DNA from 4 places in the Sphingobium limneticum genome. Region 4 is predicted to be linked to each of the others. Evidence: predicted binding sites of a transcription regulator. Region 4 holds the regulator's gene; each other region holds the start of a gene.

What was found. The regulator LexA, encoded in region 4, represses DNA repair genes until DNA is damaged. The targets are predictions, from matches to a motif close to GTTCCNCNCTTGTTCT.
Region 1: a site for LexA is predicted at 1,613-1,628, ahead of F4U95_RS05055 (ImuA family protein). Genes of this name have one in related genera too.
Region 2: a site for LexA is predicted at 2,681-2,696, ahead of radA (DNA repair protein RadA). Genes of this name have one in related genera too.
Region 3: a site for LexA is predicted at 1,986-2,001, ahead of F4U95_RS16330 (ImuA family protein). Genes of this name have one in related genera too.

Annotation. Positions count from the first base shown of each region.
Region 1 is NZ_VYQA01000003.1:74,695-78,904, reverse strand. Features, by position in the region: gene F4U95_RS05060 (DUF6504 family protein) at 1-930, opposite strand, end outside; gene F4U95_RS05055 (ImuA family protein) at 854-1,582, opposite strand; gene F4U95_RS25060 (hypothetical protein) at 1,738-2,067, shown strand; partial or broken gene F4U95_RS25055 (SOS response-associated peptidase family protein) at 2,086-2,376, shown strand; gene F4U95_RS05045 (IS1380 family transposase) at 2,640-4,010, shown strand; gene F4U95_RS05040 (hypothetical protein) at 4,181-4,210, opposite strand, start outside.
Region 2 is NZ_VYQA01000007.1:59,672-63,881, forward strand. Features, by position in the region: gene F4U95_RS10900 (NAD-dependent epimerase/dehydratase family protein) at 1-545, shown strand, start outside; gene F4U95_RS10905 (CvpA family protein) at 624-1,142, opposite strand; gene radA (DNA repair protein RadA) at 1,215-2,582, opposite strand; gene F4U95_RS10915 (endonuclease/exonuclease/phosphatase family protein) at 2,746-3,444, shown strand; gene F4U95_RS10920 (patatin-like protein) at 3,496-4,210, shown strand, end outside.
Region 3 is NZ_VYQA01000012.1:118,746-122,955, forward strand. Features, by position in the region: gene F4U95_RS16325 (Y-family DNA polymerase) at 1-1,272, opposite strand, end outside; gene F4U95_RS16330 (ImuA family protein) at 1,190-1,966, opposite strand; gene F4U95_RS16335 (DUF1810 domain-containing protein) at 2,067-2,489, opposite strand; gene F4U95_RS16340 (SOS response-associated peptidase family protein) at 2,489-3,106, opposite strand; gene F4U95_RS16345 (SOS response-associated peptidase family protein) at 3,165-3,683, shown strand; gene F4U95_RS16350 (alpha-ketoglutarate-dependent dioxygenase AlkB) at 3,698-4,210, shown strand, end outside.
Region 4 is NZ_VYQA01000005.1:25,118-29,327, forward strand. Features, by position in the region: gene F4U95_RS08090 (molybdopterin molybdotransferase MoeA) at 1-1,026, shown strand, start outside; gene lexA (transcriptional repressor LexA) at 1,096-1,776, shown strand; gene F4U95_RS08100 (ComEC/Rec2 family competence protein) at 1,773-3,836, opposite strand; gene gltX (glutamate--tRNA ligase) at 3,946-4,210, shown strand, end outside.

The sequences.
Region 1 (4,210 bases), on a different contig from region 4:
ATCACGCGTGGGCTTGGCCATCCCGACGCGCACGGCCGGGCGGTGACCATCAACCCGCTCGAAATGGAGGTCCAGCCGTCGCGCTCCGATGCTGCTCTTCGTCATGGCGGCGGCGATGTCGGCGGACAGGTCGCCTATCACTTGGGCGATGGCCTCCGCCGTGCCAATCGGCTCGAGCAGCCCGCGACGGACGCGGGGCATGTCTACGGAGAAGATGGGATCGATGGGCTCGGGGATCTGACCCATCGCCTGGTCCAACCGTTTGTAGAGCTGGCGGCCGAAGCGCTTGGCCAGTGGAGCGCGCGGCGCGGCGATCAACTGCTCTATCCGCTCGAACCCCATGCGGCGGAGCTCGTCGGCAACGCCCGGTTCGATCCGGAGCGCAGAGATCGGCAGGATCGACATCGCCCTGCGGACGTTTCCGCGTTCGACAATCCCAGGGCGACCGGACGGCACGAAACGGGCTACCGCGTGGGCGCATCCCGCAGTGTCCGCGACCGCGGCCTGGCAGGCCATGCCGGAACCGGCGACTCGGCGCATGATGTCCTTGAGCAGCGGAACCTCGCCGTCGAAGAGATGGGCGCAGCCGGTGATGTCCAGCCAGAGGCCGTCGGGCGGATCGGGCGCGACGACGGGCGAATATCGCTTGCCCGCCCACAAGGCGAGGCGGCGTAGACCCTCCAGATCGCCATCAGGATCCGCATCCACCACATCTATGTCGGGGGCCAGCGACCGGGCGCGTGTCACTGTCATGCCGGGCAGGATGCCGAGTCGGCGCGCTTCGACGCACACGGCTGCAATGACGCGGCGACCATGGTCGGGAAGTGCTGTGACTAGAGGGAGCGGCGCGCCGTCAGGCGGCCTGCCGGCCTTCCGCCTGACGCGATCCGTGGGCCACGTCGAGAGGAAGACCGATACGACCCGTCTCATCGCAGGCCTCCACCGTCCAGAGTTGGGGATCGCCGCCACGGGCGCGTTCGAGTTCGAGCCGCCAGCGAGGGCGGCCGAGGCTGGGGATACTCAACTTCTCGCTGGGCGCCGCCGTCACGCGCCACCGCGTCAGCGCGGCCGTGCCATCGCCTACCTGCTCGATCGGCGAAGCCCGCCGGAAGACGAAGGCCGGCACGCCGGATTGCTCGGCAGCCAGCTGCAGGCGGCGGGACGCAGTGAGCGTTGTCTTCTTGAGTTCACCGACCACGCCGCCGAGGCCTGCATGGCGCAGGCACTCTTCCATGGCGATGAGTACGTTCGTGTCGCTGCCCGCCTCGACATAGATGACGCGATCAGGGTTGAGTCCGGCGAGGTGGAGTGCTGGAGCGAAGAGGTCGCGCCAGCGAAGGCACCAGAAGACCGGCCCCTCGCTTCGCGCGAGAATGCCGGCGAGGAACACAGTCGCGGCCGCGTCGTCGGCCAGCTCCGGACTGCCCGCGACCTCGTGCAGCGCACCGGTCGATATTCCCCCCGCCGGCAGGTGGCGATCGATGGCGTCGATGCCGAACGGCAGGGCTGCGTGCCGCGCGCACGCGCCCTCGATCAGCGCGATGCGCTGACGGAGATCTGCAAGGACGGTGGGCTGGTGCATGGGATTCGGGAAACACAGTTGGTTGGATTCGTTCCCTGTTTGTTCATGCTGAAGTGGGCTTGGAGTCAACGCAATTTTGTTCTTGCATTGTTCCATGGTAGGACGAGAGCGATTCGGAGACTTAGGAGCCTTGGATGTCTCGCTTGCACACGGTCATGGCCAGTCCGGCTGAGATCGCGGCTCATTTCGGCATCGATCCGGTGCGCGATGTCCACATTCCGGACGAGACGGTCGAGGGACTGCCCGGTCTCATTATTTTTGAGAAGGGCAGCCGCCGCATCCTGAAGTCTGTCACCTGGGGGTTCCCACGCGTGACAAGGGAGATGCGCGAGCGTGGCGAGGATCCGGGGCGAGTCGGAATGGTGGCGGACCTGACGAATCCGATGTGGGAGAGGATCGTCGTCGAGCCGCGCTACCGCTGCCTGATCGTCCTGACGCACTTCGCCAACCCTGATGGCAACGAGGGCGGCAAGACCCGGACGTGATTCTCACTTAGGAACGAGCCGATCATGGCCTGGGCAGGCTTCTGTCGGAACCTGCCGGATGAGGGCCCCGTCTATGCAGGGATGACGATGGAGGCGAACGAGGTGATCCCGCCGACCAACGACCGCATGCCCGTCCTGCTGGACCGTCACGAATATGATGACTGGCTGCAAGGCGGGATACAGGACGTCATCCGGTTCCAGTTCCGTCCGCCGATCCCGGGCAGTCGCATGGTGGTGCAGCGCACGAAGGATCTGTGGCGGAGCGGATCGCCGCCGCCGGACGGAGGGCGGCAGATGGCCATTATATGATTAAGCGCTTGGCACCGACAACGGTTACCGCAATCAACGTGCCGAGCTACTTGAGGCTATGTTTCTTTCGAGATTTATCGATTCACCGATCGCTATGTTGATCGACGTTCTGACATCGATTTCTCGTTCAAGATTCTCAAGATGTAGATGATTAGCCCGGCTTATTCATCGGGCTCAGTCAGCAGGGTTGGCGGGAGTGGTGTAAGCGATTGCTTTGATGTAGGAAAATGGGTGTCTAGACCAGTCCTGCAGCGAGGCAATTTATGCCACGGGCCACACCCGCCGGGAGCGATGATAGCGCGCCGGGATTTTCGTTTCCAGCGATCGGGCGCAAGAAGATCACAGCCGCGTTCGACGGAGGTCGGCTCACCTCGGATGGCGGTGTTCTGCTGCTGGCACAGGCCGAGCGCGCGATGGGGCTTTGCCGGCGGCTTGCGGCTTGCATTGCCGATCCGCGGGACCCTGTGCGGGTGATCCATCGCCTTGATGACATCCTGCGTGCCCGGGTGTTCGCGATCGCCTGCGGCTATGAAGACGCCGATGATCTCGACGCTCTGCGCGACGATCCGGGCTTCCGTCTGGCGCTGGGCAAGCTGCCGGGATCGGGCGCGGGGCTGGCCAGCCAACCGACGATGAGCCGGTGGGAAAATGCGCCGACCACACGCGAACTGGCCAGGATGATGGCCGCGATGATCGACATCTACTGCACCAGCTACCCCGCCGCGCCGGCGGCGGTGACGCTGGATATCGATGACACCTGTGACGTTGTTCATGGCTATCAGCAGCTCTCCTTCTGGAACGGGCATCATGGCGAGCGCTGCTTCCTGCCGATCCATGTCTACGACACTGCCACCGGCCGACCGGTGGCGATGCTGCTGCGCACCGGCAAGACACCGTCGGGCGCCGAAGCTGCCGGCCACATCCGGCGCCTGGTGCGCCATCTGCGCCGGCACTGGCCCGAAACGCACATCACCATCCGCGGCGACGGGCACTATGGCCGGCCCGAGGTCATGGCCTTCTGCGAGGCGGCCGGCGTCGACTACGTGTTCGGCCTGCCGACCAACGCCGCGCTGCGTGCTGATCCCGAAATCGTCGCTGCCGCCGATGCCTGCGCGGTTAAGCGGGCTCAGCGCCAATATCCGGTCCTGCGCAACTATGCCGAGACCCACTACGGCGCGAAGAGCTGGAAGTGCCAGCGCCGCGTCGTCGCCCGGATCGAGGCCAGCACGCTGGGCATGGACATCCGCTATGTCGTCACCTCGCTGGCCGAAGGTTCGGCTGAGCATATCTACGACACCCTCTACTGCGCGCGCGGCAACGCCGAGAACCTGATCAAGCGCCACAAGACCCAGCTTGCCAGCGATCGTACCTCGTGCCGCTCAGCCAATGCCAACCAGATGCGCCTCATCCTGCACACCGCCGCCTACTGGCTCGTGTGGCGCATCCAGCAGGAAATCCCGAAGGCTGCCGCGCTCGCCACCGCCGAGTTCGCAACGCTGCGCCTGCGGTTGCTCAAGGTCGCCGCCCGCGTCATCGAAACCGCTACGCGCATCCGCGTCGCCTTCGCGTCAGCCTGTCCCGATGCCAGCCTGTTCAGAACCATTGCCACCGGCCTCCGGCCGGCACCCACATAACCAGCGCGGCAGTGCCGCCCAAAGCCCGAGCCCTCGTCCTTCAACCTCGAAAAGCCCATCGATCCTGACGCGGTGAAAAAAAACCGCCGGAGGAGCTTGCTCTGATCACCCGACGACCGACAAACCATGCTCGCACGAACCCGGAGCGGAGGCCTCATGAATAGTGCGGGTTAGCCGACGCGCTCCAGCAGGTAAGTGCC
Region 2 (4,210 bases), on a different contig from region 4:
AGGAACTGGCCGAAAAGCATGTGAAGGCCAGCGGCCTGGACTGGACCATCGTTCGGCCGCCGGCGATTTACGGGCCGGGTGACAAGGAAATGCTGGAACTGTTCCGCATGGCCAAGCGCGGCATCATGATGCTGCCGCCGGGCGGCCGCTTGTCGGTGATCCATGTGGGCGATCTGGCCGCGCTGCTGCTGGCGTTGTCGGGCGAGCGCGAGAACAGCCTGACCCGCATTTATGAGGTCGATGACGGTACGCCGGGCGGATGGGATCACAAGGATTTCGGGCAGGCGATCGGCCGCGCGATCGGGCGGTCGGTGAAGACGCTGGCGACGCCGGAATGGCTGTTGACCATCGCTGCGCGGGCCGACCGGCTGGTGCGCGGGAAAAAGGCCAAGCTGACACCGGACCGGGTCGATTATTTCTGCCATCCCGACTGGGTGGTGGGCAAACGCCGGCAACCGCCCAAGCGGCTATGGTTGCCTCAGGTGAAGACCGAGGATGGGTTGAGCGCGACCGTGGCGGCCTATCGATTGAAGGGGTGGCTTTAACATCCCCTCTTCCGTTCGGTTCGAGCTTGTCGAGAACCCTGGCACAAGGGTTCTCGACAAGCTCGAACCGAACGGAATTTATTGGTTTTCCGCAGCCGGCTTTTTCGCGCGTTGTTCTGCCAGAAATTCGCTGATCGCCTGACCGCTGGCGTTGAGCAGCGGATAGGTGCGCGCGTCGCTGAGCCAGTCGGGGCGGCGGGCGCCGCTGCCGTAGAATGTGTCATAGACCAGGCTGAAGGCGAGGAAGAGGATCGTCGCGCCGATCAGGCCCTTTACCGCGCCGAAGCCCGCGCCCAGCACCCGGTCGACCGGACCCAGGATCGACTGGCGCGTGCGCCGGCCGATGGCGTGGGCGATCAGTTTCCCTACGCCGAAGGTCACGCCGAAGACGAGGACCAGCGCCAGCATCGCCGCGCCGCTGCTGTTGCCGACGAAAGCGCTGAGCAATTCGGCGGCCGGGGCATGGAACAGGCGGATGGCGAAGATCGCCAGCACCCAGGCGATGAGCGAGAGGGTTTCCAGCACGAAACCGCGCATGAGGCCCAGCACGGCGCAACCGCCGATGGCGAGCAGGACGAGAATGTCGATGGCGTTCATTGGCGAGCCTGTATTTCCTGACGCTGTTCCCCGGCGCAGGCCGGTGAACAAGCTGGAGATTTCCCGCCGTCGCTATCCGCGTCCCAGCATCTGGTCAACAAGCTGCGCGAGGGTGCGGAAACCGCTGACCGCGATTCCCTTGACCCCGTCCGCCGCCGACGCCGGGATATAGGCACGGGCGAAACCGAGTTTCGCCGCTTCGCGCAGGCGCAGGGGCGAATGGGATACGGGGCGGATTTCGCTCGACAGGGCGACTTCGCCGAACAGGACGATATCGACCGGCACCGGCCGTTCCGACATGGCGGAGATAAGCGCGGCGGCGACGGCGAGGTCGGCGGCCGGATCGGTCAGGCGATAGCCGCCCGCGACGTTGAGATAGACTTCGCAGGTCGAGAAGCTGAGGCCGCAGCGCGCCTCCAGCACGGCAAGGATCATCGCGAGCCGGCCGCTGTCCCAGCCGACCACGGCGCGGCGGGGGGTCGCGCCGCTGGAGAGGCGCACGACCAGCGCCTGAATTTCGACCAGTACCGGCCGCGTCCCTTCCAGCGCGGGGAAGACGGTCGCGCCCGTGACCGTCTCGTCGCGATTGGTGAGGAACAGGGCGGATGGGTTGGCGACTTCCTCCAGCCCTTCGGCGACCATGGCGAAGACGCCGATCTCATCCGTGCCGCCGAAGCGGTTCTTGACCGCGCGCAGGATGCGATATTGGTGGCTGCGTTCGCCTTCGAACGCCAGCACGGTGTCGACCATATGTTCCAGCACGCGCGGGCCGGCGATGCTGCCATCCTTGGTCACATGGCCGACCAGGATCAGCGCGGTGCCGCGCTGCTTGGCGAATTTAATGAGTTCCTGGGACGAGGCCCGAACCTGGCTGACGGTGCCGGGCGCGCCTTCGATCAGGTCGCTGTGCATCGTCTGGATGGAGTCGATGATGAGCAAGGCTGGCGGTGGCCCATCTCCCAAGGTCGTCAGGATATCGCGGACGGAGGTGGCGCTGGCCAATTGTACCGGCGCGTTGCCGAGGCCCAGGCGCTGGGCGCGCAGGCGGACCTGATCGGCGGCTTCCTCGCCACTGATATAGGCGACCGACAGCCCGCGCGCGGCGATGCGCGCGGCGGCTTGCAGCAGCAGCGTGGATTTGCCGATGCCCGGATCGCCACCGATCAGGGTCGCGGAGCCATGGACGATGCCGCCGCCCAGCGCCCGGTCGAATTCGGCGATGCCGGTGCTGGTGCGCGGAGGCAGTTCGACCGTGCTGTCGAGGCCGACCAGCGTAATGGCGCGTCCGCCATTTTGCAGGTCATGCCGGGACGAGAAGACCGTTTCCGCAGCTTCTTCGACGATGCTGTTCCATTCGCCGCAATCCTCGCACTGGCCCTGCCACCGGCTGGCGACGGTGCCGCATTGCTGACAGACGAATTTGCGTTTTGCCTTGGCCATGTCTTCTCATCTCCGTTTGGTTCGAGCCTGTCGAGAACCGATGCGCGCGGGTTCTCGACAAGCTCGAACCGAACGGGAGTTTGTATGGAAGGAATTTAGGAACAATTCAAGAACATCGCAACATGATCTGGAAACATCCGCCAAGCTGGCGCATTGAAACGGCATGAAAACAATCCGGGTTGCCAGCTATAATATCCGCAAGGCCATCGGCACCGATCGGCGGCGGGTGCCGGAACGGGTGCTGGAGGTGCTGGCGGAGGTGGATGCCGATATCGTCGCCTTGCAGGAGGCGGACCGGCGCTTTGGCGTGCGGTCAGCGGCGATCCCACCGCTGTTGATGGACAATCAGAGTGGATATCGGCCGGTGCCGCTCAACGTGCAGACCGATTCGATGGGCTGGCACGGCAATGCGATATTGGTGCGCAAGGAAGCGGAGGTCGGGAGCCACGACGTGCTGCACCTGCCCTATCTGGAGCCGCGTGGCGCGACCATGGCGGAGGTGACGCTGAACGGCGCGTCGGTGCGGGTGTTCGGCATGCATCTGGATCTGTCGGGGCTGTGGCGACGGCGGCAGGCGGCGGCGGTGATCCATGCGGCGGCGCAGGGCGAGGCGATGCCCACCGTGCTGATGGGCGACCTCAACGAATGGAGCGCCGGGCGGGGATGCCTGGCCGATTTTGCGCGGCATTACAGCTTTGCGCCTTGTGGGCGTAGTTTCCATGCGCGGCGGCCGGTGGCGCGGCTGGACAGGATCATGCACTGCGGGAAACTCAAGCTGACGAATTGCGGCGTGCATGAGAGCGCGGCGGCGCGGAAGGCTTCGGACCATCTGCCGATCTGGGCGGAGTTTGCGGTTGGGTGAACGAATGGGCTTTGGGTTGCCAATCCCACTTCCCTCTGCGACGTTCGCCCCATGAAGGAGCGGGAATTGCGGCTGGCGCTGGTCTGCTATGGCGGGATCAGCCTGGCGATCTACATGCACGGCATCACCAAGGAGGTGTGGCATCTGGCGCGCGCCAGCCGGGCCTTTCATGATGGCGTGCCGGCCAGCGGCGGCAGCGAGGCCGTCTATGCGCAGGTGCTCGCCGCGATGGAGGCGGCCAGCGGGGTGCGATTGCGCGTCATGCCCGACATTATCGCGGGCGCCAGCGCGGGCGGGATCAACGGCATTTTTCTGGCGCAGGCGATCGAGACGGGGCAGTCGCTGGAGCCGTTGACGACCATGTGGCTGGACAATGCCGATGTCGATCGGTTGCTGGACCCCGACGCCCGCCCTGCCCGCGCCATGACGAAATTCTGGGCCACGCCTTTGGTGTGGATGGCGGCGCGGCGGCCGGGCGACGCGGTGGAGCGGACCGTGGCACCGGACACGCGCGAAGAAGTGCGGATGAAACTTTCCCGCTTCATTCGGTCGCGCTGGTTCGAGCCGCCCTTTGGCGGGGAGATATTTTCGGCCATGCTGGTCGATGCGTTCGACGCGATGGCGGCGGCGGAAAAGGGGCAACCGCTGTTGCCGGAGGGGCATCCGCTCGACCTGTTCGTGACCGTCACCGATTTCGAGGGGCATCCCCAGAGCCTCAATCTCAACAGCCCGGCGCAGGTGATCGAAACCGAGCATCGGCTGTCGA
Region 3 (4,210 bases), on a different contig from region 4:
GTCGATCTTTTCCACCCGCATTGCCAGCATGCGCTTCAAATGCCGCGCGTCGCGCGTTGCCCGGGCGGTGCCGATCGCGATCGGCTGCTCGGTGGCATCGACGATTTTGCAGGTCAGGTGCGCCGTGCGCAACCCCACGCCGCGTTCCTGGAGGAGGGCCACCAGATCGTCGACCAGATCGCCAATCACCTGGACGATGGCTTCCGCCGTGCCGATCGGTTCAAGCAGGCGCCGCTCGACGCACGGAAGGTCGAACGGGATGAGCGGGATAATGGGTTCGGCGACCATGCCGCGGGCCTGGTCAAGCCGCCGGACGGCATCGAGACCCAGGCGTTTGGCCAATGGACCGCGCGGCATGGGATAAAGGTCGGCGATACGTTCGATGCCGAAGCGCGCGGCCGCCATCAGAGCGTCGGGCGTAAGGCGCAGAGCGGCCAGCGGCAGATCGGCAATGGCCTGGGACTCGCCGCCATGGGGCAATAGGGTGACGGCCTCGCCGCGATAGCGCGCGAGCGCATAAGCAGCGCCCGGCGTGCCGGCGATCGCAATGCTGGCGGTGAAACCCAGTCGCTCGAGGAAGCGAAGGAGCCGGCGACAGAAGCGCGCTTCGCCACCGAACAAATGGGTCGTACCGGTGAGGTCCAGCCACAGGCCATCGGCGCCCGATATGCAGGCTGTGGGTGTCCAGTGACCAATGGCATGGAACGCCAGCCGCTCAAGCCATGCACGATCTGCTTGCGGTTGTGCATCGCGCACGTCCAGATCGCTCACCAGCGCTCGCGCATGGGCGGCTGCCATGCCGGATCGCAGACCAAGGTCCAGCGCGACGGGGCACGCCGCCGTGACGACATCGCGCTGGCCGGCGCGCTCGATCAAGACCATCGGCTTTCCCCAGAAGGTCGCCCAATTGAGCGGAAGGGCACTTGCTGCCCCTCTTCCTGCATCCTCTGCAGGCATGGCTCTGAACGGATGGTCGGCGGATTCGCTGCGCCGTCCCATCTCGCGCATGGTGGGACGCTGATGGGCAGGGAGTGCATCGATCTCGGCCTGACTGGGGCGATTGCCGAGCGATCCATCACGCGCCCAGCGGGCGCCGGGGCGCCAGCCGCCGCCGCGGGGTACGGAGCAGGCGCCGGGATTATCGTCGATCGGTGTTGCAAGGCGCGGCGCGAGCGCAATCCCGCCTGTTTCAGGCGGCCTGACTGTCCGCTCCAGCCGCCGAAGCCGCTCGATGGCGAGCTGCGGCAGGTAGAGCGAGGCGACCCTTGTCATCACAGGCGTCCAGTTCGAGGGAAAAGGGATTGCCATTGCGCTGGCGTACAAGTTCGATCGACCAGCGCGCCCGGCCGACGCCGGGATGGGCGAGGCGCGCGGATGGCAGGCAGCCGATGCGCCATCGGGTCATGGCGGAAGAAAGGCCGCTTAGCGGACAGCGCTCGCGGGCGCGATGGCGGCGATAGAGCAGCATCGGCGTCCGACTATCGGAGGCGGCAAGCTGAAGACGGCGGGTTGCTGTCTGGTCGGCCTGTCTGACTTCGGCAATGACGCACGCCAGCGATCCGTCGCGCAGTGCGTCCTCGGCCATGGCGAGGACGATATTGTCCTTTTGCCCTTGGGCGTAAAAAACCTTGTTCGGACCAAGTCCGACCTGCTCCAGGCCAGGCGCGTAGAGGTCGAACTGTGTGAGCGCCCAGAATATGCTGAGCTGCGGATCAGCTGCAAAGCGGGCGGCGATCCCGGCTGCAAAAAGGGTTGCCGCAGCATCGTCGCTCAGCGTCGCCGACGCCGCCGCAATCTCATGCAGTCCAGCGCTATCGAGGCCATGACTTGCCAGCCGCTCGTCCAGCGCAGACACGCCAAAAGGCATTGCAGGACTGCGCGCGCTGTTGCTGTGCGCGAGCCCCGCGCGGAGCGCGGCAAGCTGATCGGCGCGCGGCCGATCGGGAAAAGAGGATAGCGTGGGCATGGGAACATACGACTCAAATGTTCCCTTTATGTTCCGCCCTGCCACCCGTTTCGTCAAGGGCGATGAATCCCAATTTTCTCAATAGTTAGTTCGTAACGGATCAACTCTGCAGAAGCCGGCGCGTCGCTGGATCGCGCTCGCCGAAGAACCAGCGATCGAGCACATCGGCAAAGGATGGGGCAGGGAACGCCGCTTCAAATAAAGTGAGCGAGGAGCGCAATTTCATGGCGTCCACAGCCCCGAAAACGACGACAGGATCATCGATATCGAGTTGCAGGAACGCGTGGACGCACTGGCGATATCGCTTCCCGAGAAGTGGATGGTGGAGATAGGCACGTGCTTCCTCGATCGAGGCGATTCCATAATATTGCGCGGTCGGACTATGACCAAGACCGCGCAATTGCGGGAAGACATACCACATCCAGTGAGAGCGTTTGGCCCCTGCGGAAATCTCCGACAGAGCGGCCGCATAACTGCCGGCCTGGGAATCGAGAAAACGGGCGAGGGACGCATCGTCTCCCATCAGAGCAGCGCGCCTTGCGCGGGGGGCGCGCCATAGACCTGGGTTACAGGCAGACTTCCCTGCGGCAACCAGCGCAACACCTCTTTGGCCGGCACGCCAGGATCGAGCCAGTCGGCCCATTGGTCGCGAGCGAGCGGGATGATCTGACGGTGGTGATAGGGCGCAATGTCCGGCCCGGCATCCATGGTAAGCATGGTGAAGGCTTCGCCCATGGGGCTCTCGCGCCAGATGCCCGCGATGCAGAACCAGTCATGGTCGGCCATGGTGAAAAGCCATTTGTCGAGCCGCTTCTGTTTGGGATCGGCAGGATCAGTGAATTCGTAGAATCCGTCGGCCAGGATCAGGCAGCGACTGGATGCGAATTCCCGGCCCTCGGTGCGGAAATTATAGACGGGTTTGCCGTTACGGCCCGGCCATGACCAGCGCCGGTTGAGGAGTTCATTGATCCCGCTTCCCGCCTCGCTGCGCCGGACGATCGGGGCCATGTCGGTCATCCTGATGTCCTCGCGCGCCGGCACATTCGGGGCACCTTCGGGCATGCCGATCTTGATCTTGAGCCCCTCGAAATCCTCGGCGATCGACGCGATGTCGATCAGCAGGCGATAGTCATTGCACATTGAACCTCCTTATTCGCCGCCGCTTGCTCCTCGATATCGTTCCCTGTATGTTCCTTTGATGGACTCGAAAGCAACACCCTTCGACTCCGACGCGCTCGGTAGTCGCCGTGCCATCATAAGGCGCAATCCCGATGATATGGCCGAGATTGAGATGATCGAGGCGGCCTGGGGTTCCAACCCGCGCTTCGCCGACGGGGTGCGCTACGAGTTCATCCGGTCCGAAGGGCGGCAATTTCCCAGCCATCGCTGTCTTGTCGCGGCATCGGAATTCCACATTCGCAATGGCGAGAAGAAGTTTCGCGCTTACCGCGAGGATGGCAATTTCTTCTATCTCGCTGCGATCTGGGAGCCGGCCATGGGCGAGTGGCCCGTGAGCTACCGGATCATAACGCTCGACGCGAACCCTGACGTCATCCGCTATCAGGCGCGTCATGGCGCCATCATCGAGCGCAGGGATGCACAGAAATGGCTGGATTTCGCCGTGCCCGAAGCGGAATTGCTGGTGACGCCGCCGGCAGACATCTTCACGGTCGAAGAGATTTTGACCAAGCCCGTTCAGACGAGCCTGGCCTTTTGAAGCAGGTTTGGGAAATGGGTATGTTCGCGCAAAATGGCGCAGGGCAGGCTGACCTTTTCGGCGTGCCTCTCCTGCCAGGCCTTTCGTGGAGCGATGATTTTCTCACGGCGCGCGAAGAGCGAGCGCTGATCGAACGGATCGAAGAAACGAGCCTTACGCCCTTCCGCTACCAGCAGTGGACCGGCAAGCGGCTGACGCGCAGCTATGGCTGGAGCTATGATTTCGAAACCGGCACATTCGCGCCGACCGACCCAATCCCGCAATGGCTGCTGCCAGTCAGGGCGCGCGCCGCCCGTTATGCCGGGCTCGCACCGGAAGAGATCGTCCAGGCTCTCCTCATTCGCTACGATCCAGGCGCGGGGATCGGCTGGCATCGTGACAGGCCGGTTTTCCGCCATGTCATCGGCATCTCGCTGGGCGAGCCGGCTGCCATGCGCTTTCGTCGCAAGAAGGGGGATCGGTTCGAACGCATCTCCGCGCCGCTGACGCCAAGAGCCATCTATCATCTCGATGGCGAGGCGCGAAAC
Region 4 (4,210 bases):
GCGATGGATGGCTATGCGGTCCGCGCCACCGAAATGCCCGGCCCTTGGCGCGTCACCGCCGAAAGCGCGGCAGGAACTGGCTTCCAACCCACGTTGGCACCAGGGGAAGCCAGCCGCATCTTCACCGGCGCGCCGCTGCCGCCCGGTGCCGACGCGATATTGATCCAGGAAAATGCGACCCGCGACGGCGATCGCCTGACCGCCAGCGCCGACCCGCTGACGCCCGGCCGCCATGTCCGCCCGACCGCCTCCGACTTCGCACAAAATGCGATCCTGCTGGATGCCGGCAGCCGCCTCGGCCCGGCGCAGATAGCCCTCGCTGTGCTGGGTGGCCATGGCACCGTGCCCGTCACCCGCCGTCCCCGGATCGCCATCCTGTCCACCGGCAACGAACTGGTGCCGCCCGGCGCGCCGACGCCCGCTGGCCTGCTGCCCTCCTCCAACGCGCCGATGCTGGCGGCCCTGCTCGCCGCCCTGCCCTGCGACGTCATCGACTTTGGCATCGTCCCGGACGATCTCGATGCGATGGTCGCCGCGCTGGGTCGCGCCAGGAGTGCCGACATCATCGTGTCGACCGGCGGCGCGTCGGTGGGCGATCATGACCTCGTCCGCCCTGCCTTCGTCCAGGCTGGCGGCACGCTCGACTTCTGGAAGATCCGCATGCGCCCCGGCAAGCCACTGATGGCCGGGCGGCTTGGCAACGCACTGTTCCTCGGCCTGCCTGGCAATCCCGTTTCCGCTTTCGTTACGGCGACGCTCTTTCTGCTCCCGCTCGCCCGTCATATCAGCGGCGCGCGCGATCCGCTGCCATTGACGAGCGATGCCATGCTCGCCTCCGCCCTGCCGCAAACCGGCGATCGCGACGATTATCTGCGTGCCTGGCGCGCGCCCGACGGCATCGTCTCCGTCACGTCGCAGGACAGCGCCGCGACCGCCGCCATGGCCAAGGCCGACTGTCTGATCCTGCGCCCGGCCGGATCGCCCCCTGCCACGCCCGGAACACGCGTGACCATCCTGCCACTTTGATGCGCGGAACGCTTGACTAACCTTCATCTGTTTCCTATGCGTTCCTCATACGTTCCACGGAGGACCGCAATGTTGACGCCCAAGCAGCAGGAATTGCTGAGCTTCATTCAGACCCGATTGGACGAAGGCGGCGTGTCGCCATCGTTCGAGGAAATGAAGGACGCGCTGGACCTGCGATCCAAGTCCGGCATCCATCGTCTGATCAATGCGCTGGAGGAGCGCGGCTTCATCCGCCGCCTGCCCAACCGCGCCCGCGCATTGGAAGTGTTGAAGCTCCCCGACGCGATGCACCGCGCGCCCACGCCGATCGTGCCGCCCAAGCCCAAGCTGGTGACGCCGCCGCCCCTCCTGCCGATCGCGGCCAATGACGTGATCGAAATCCCGATGCACGGCCGGATCGCGGCGGGTGTTCCGATCGAGGCGATGGAGGGGCAGGCCATGCTCTCCGTCCCTGCCGCTCTGCTAGGCGCTGGCGATCATTATGCGCTGGAAGTCTCAGGCGACTCGATGATGGAAGCCGGCATTCTCGACGGCGACTTCGCGCTGATCCAGCGCACCGATGTCGCCCGCGAAGGCCAGATCGTCGTCGCCCTGATCGACGAAGCGGAAGCGACGCTCAAATATTTCCGTCGCGACGGCGGCCGCGTGCGCCTCGACCCGGCGAACAGCGCCTATGAGCCGCAAATCTACGATTCACGGCAGGTCCGCATCCAGGGCAAGCTGGCGGGGCTGTTGCGCCGCTATAATTAAGGGGCCGCGGCTCTTGGTCGCGGCCTTGGGCGACTGATCCAGGGATGGGCATCGCCCGGCCGATGGACGGTGTGAACTTCGCCCTTTTCCAGACCGATCGACAGACCGCCGGTGCGCGCCAGCAACCGGCGGTCTATCTTCATCCAGCGCGGACGACACCAGCGCGGCAGCCCGCGATCGCTGACGACGATATCCGCCGCGGCGCAATCTCGCGCGAAATCTTGGCGGGCAATCAGCACATCGCTGCGCGTGAACAGCAGCCTCCAAGTCCGCCCCTTGCCGTGCTTTAGGCGGACAGCGCAAAGATCGACGGAACAACGCGCCTCCGGCAAGTCGGCGATCGCCGCCAGTTCGCCATCATAACCAGCGCTTTCGGACAGGACGTCACGCACATAATCCCCCGCCCGATCGCGCAATATCGCCATGCCCTTTCCGGTCCGCACCGCCACATGGCGACCGTCGCCGGTCACCAGAATATCCGGTGGCGTTGCGGCAAAGGTCACTGCCACAGCGATAAGGACCGGCGGAAGCCCCAGCCAGCGCCAGCGCGTTCGCCAGAGCAGGCACCAGAGCAGGCCGATCATGGCGATACCGAACAATCCCATGCCCATGGTCGGCGCCAGCAGGCTCGCCATCGGGCTGGCCGCAACGCCATGGGCCAGCAGCAGCAACAGGTTCAATGACTGCTCGGTCAGCCACCAGGCCGGCGCCCCCAGTCCAGCGACATCCAGCAGCAGCGCCAACGCCTCCAACGGCATGACGACGAAGGTGGTGAGCGGAATGGCGATCAGATTGGCGAAGGCGCCCAGCAATCCCGCCTTGTGGAAATGAAACAGCGCGATCGGCATCAGGGTCAATTCGACCGCGATCCCCGTCGCCAGCATCACGGCCAGATTTCGCCCCAGCTTGCGCAATCGCCCTTCATCCCGCGCGGCGGCAAAGGCTCGGAAACGGGGATGCTCCGCCAACGCCACCAACGCCGTCACCGCCGCAAAGCTCATCTGGAAACTCGGCCCGGCCAACGCCTCCGGCCACAAAAGCTGCACGATCAGTGCGCCGGTCGCCACCAGCCGCAGCGTCACCGCATCCCGCCCCATCGCCAGTCCGCCCAACACCAGCAGCGCCGCGACGCAGGAGCGCACCGTCGGCACCTCTGCCCCGGTCAGCAATGTATAGCCGATCCCCGCCAGCGCGCCGCCCGCCGCCGCGATCAGCATCAATGGCCAGCCCAGCGCCGCCCGCTGGCTAAGCGCCATCACCCGCATCAGCAGGAAAATCACCGCGCCGATCAGCGCCGTGACATGTAGCCCGCTGATCGACAACAGGTGCGCCAGCCCGCTGCGCCGCATTGCTTCCGCATCCGCCTCTGGAATGGCGCCCTGATCCCCGGTGGCGAGCGCTACCGCAATCCCCTCCGCCGGCCCATCGACCCGTTCCAATATATGCCCGAACAGACGTGCCCGCAGCGGCGGGGCCGCAGTCGACGGGGTCAACACCTCAACAGGCTTCAGCGCCTTGCCCGTCGCGCCGATCCCCTGAAAATAGGCCCGCGCAGCAAAATCATAGCCTCCCGGCACGCTCGGCGGCGCAGGGGGCATCAACCGCACGCGAAAGCGAATCCGAGCGCCCTCCCCCAATCCCGCCGGCACATCGGCATCGGCGATATTGACCCGCACCACAGCCGGCAGGTCCGGCGTATCGACTGGCCGGATCATCACTCGCACCATCGCCTGCGCAGGCACCGGCCGCACCGCCGCCACATCGCCCGTCATCTGCACGAAGCGCGCCCGCGTCAGGGGCGGCTGCCCCAGCAACGTCGCCTTGCCCCACACCAGCAGGCAGCCCATGCAAGCCAATATTGCGCCGGCGACAAGCATGCGCCGCAATCGCCCGCCATCCGGCAGCATCATGCCGATGCAGGCCAGCGCCAACGCACCGCAACAAAAGGCCAGCCAGGCCATGGCATGAGGCAGGATGAACCAAGCCGCGATGCCGCTGCCCAGCGCGATCGGCACCCACAGGCCGATCTGTTCTCGCTCCTGTTCCAGCCAGCTTTCCATCGCTTCCAGCCCGCTTCGGGACAGTGCCGCCGCCCTCCGACCAAGGGAGGTTTGTCGTGGCTCAAAAGCCATGCTAGGGGGCGTCGCATCCATGGATCAGCTAAGGCGAATGTCGAAGAATATGACGGTAAGTGCAACGGGAATGAACAAGCAGGTGGTGACCCGTTTCGCCCCGTCCCCAACGGGGTTCCTCCACATTGGCGGCGCCCGCACCGCCCTCTTCAACTGGCTGTTCGCGCGCCACCATGGCGGCAAGTTCCTGCTCCGTGTCGAGGATACCGATCGCGCCCGTTCCACAGAGGAAGCCGTGGCCGCCATTTTCGACGGCCTGGAATGGCTGGGCCTGGGCGGTGACGAGCCGGCCGTGTTCCAGT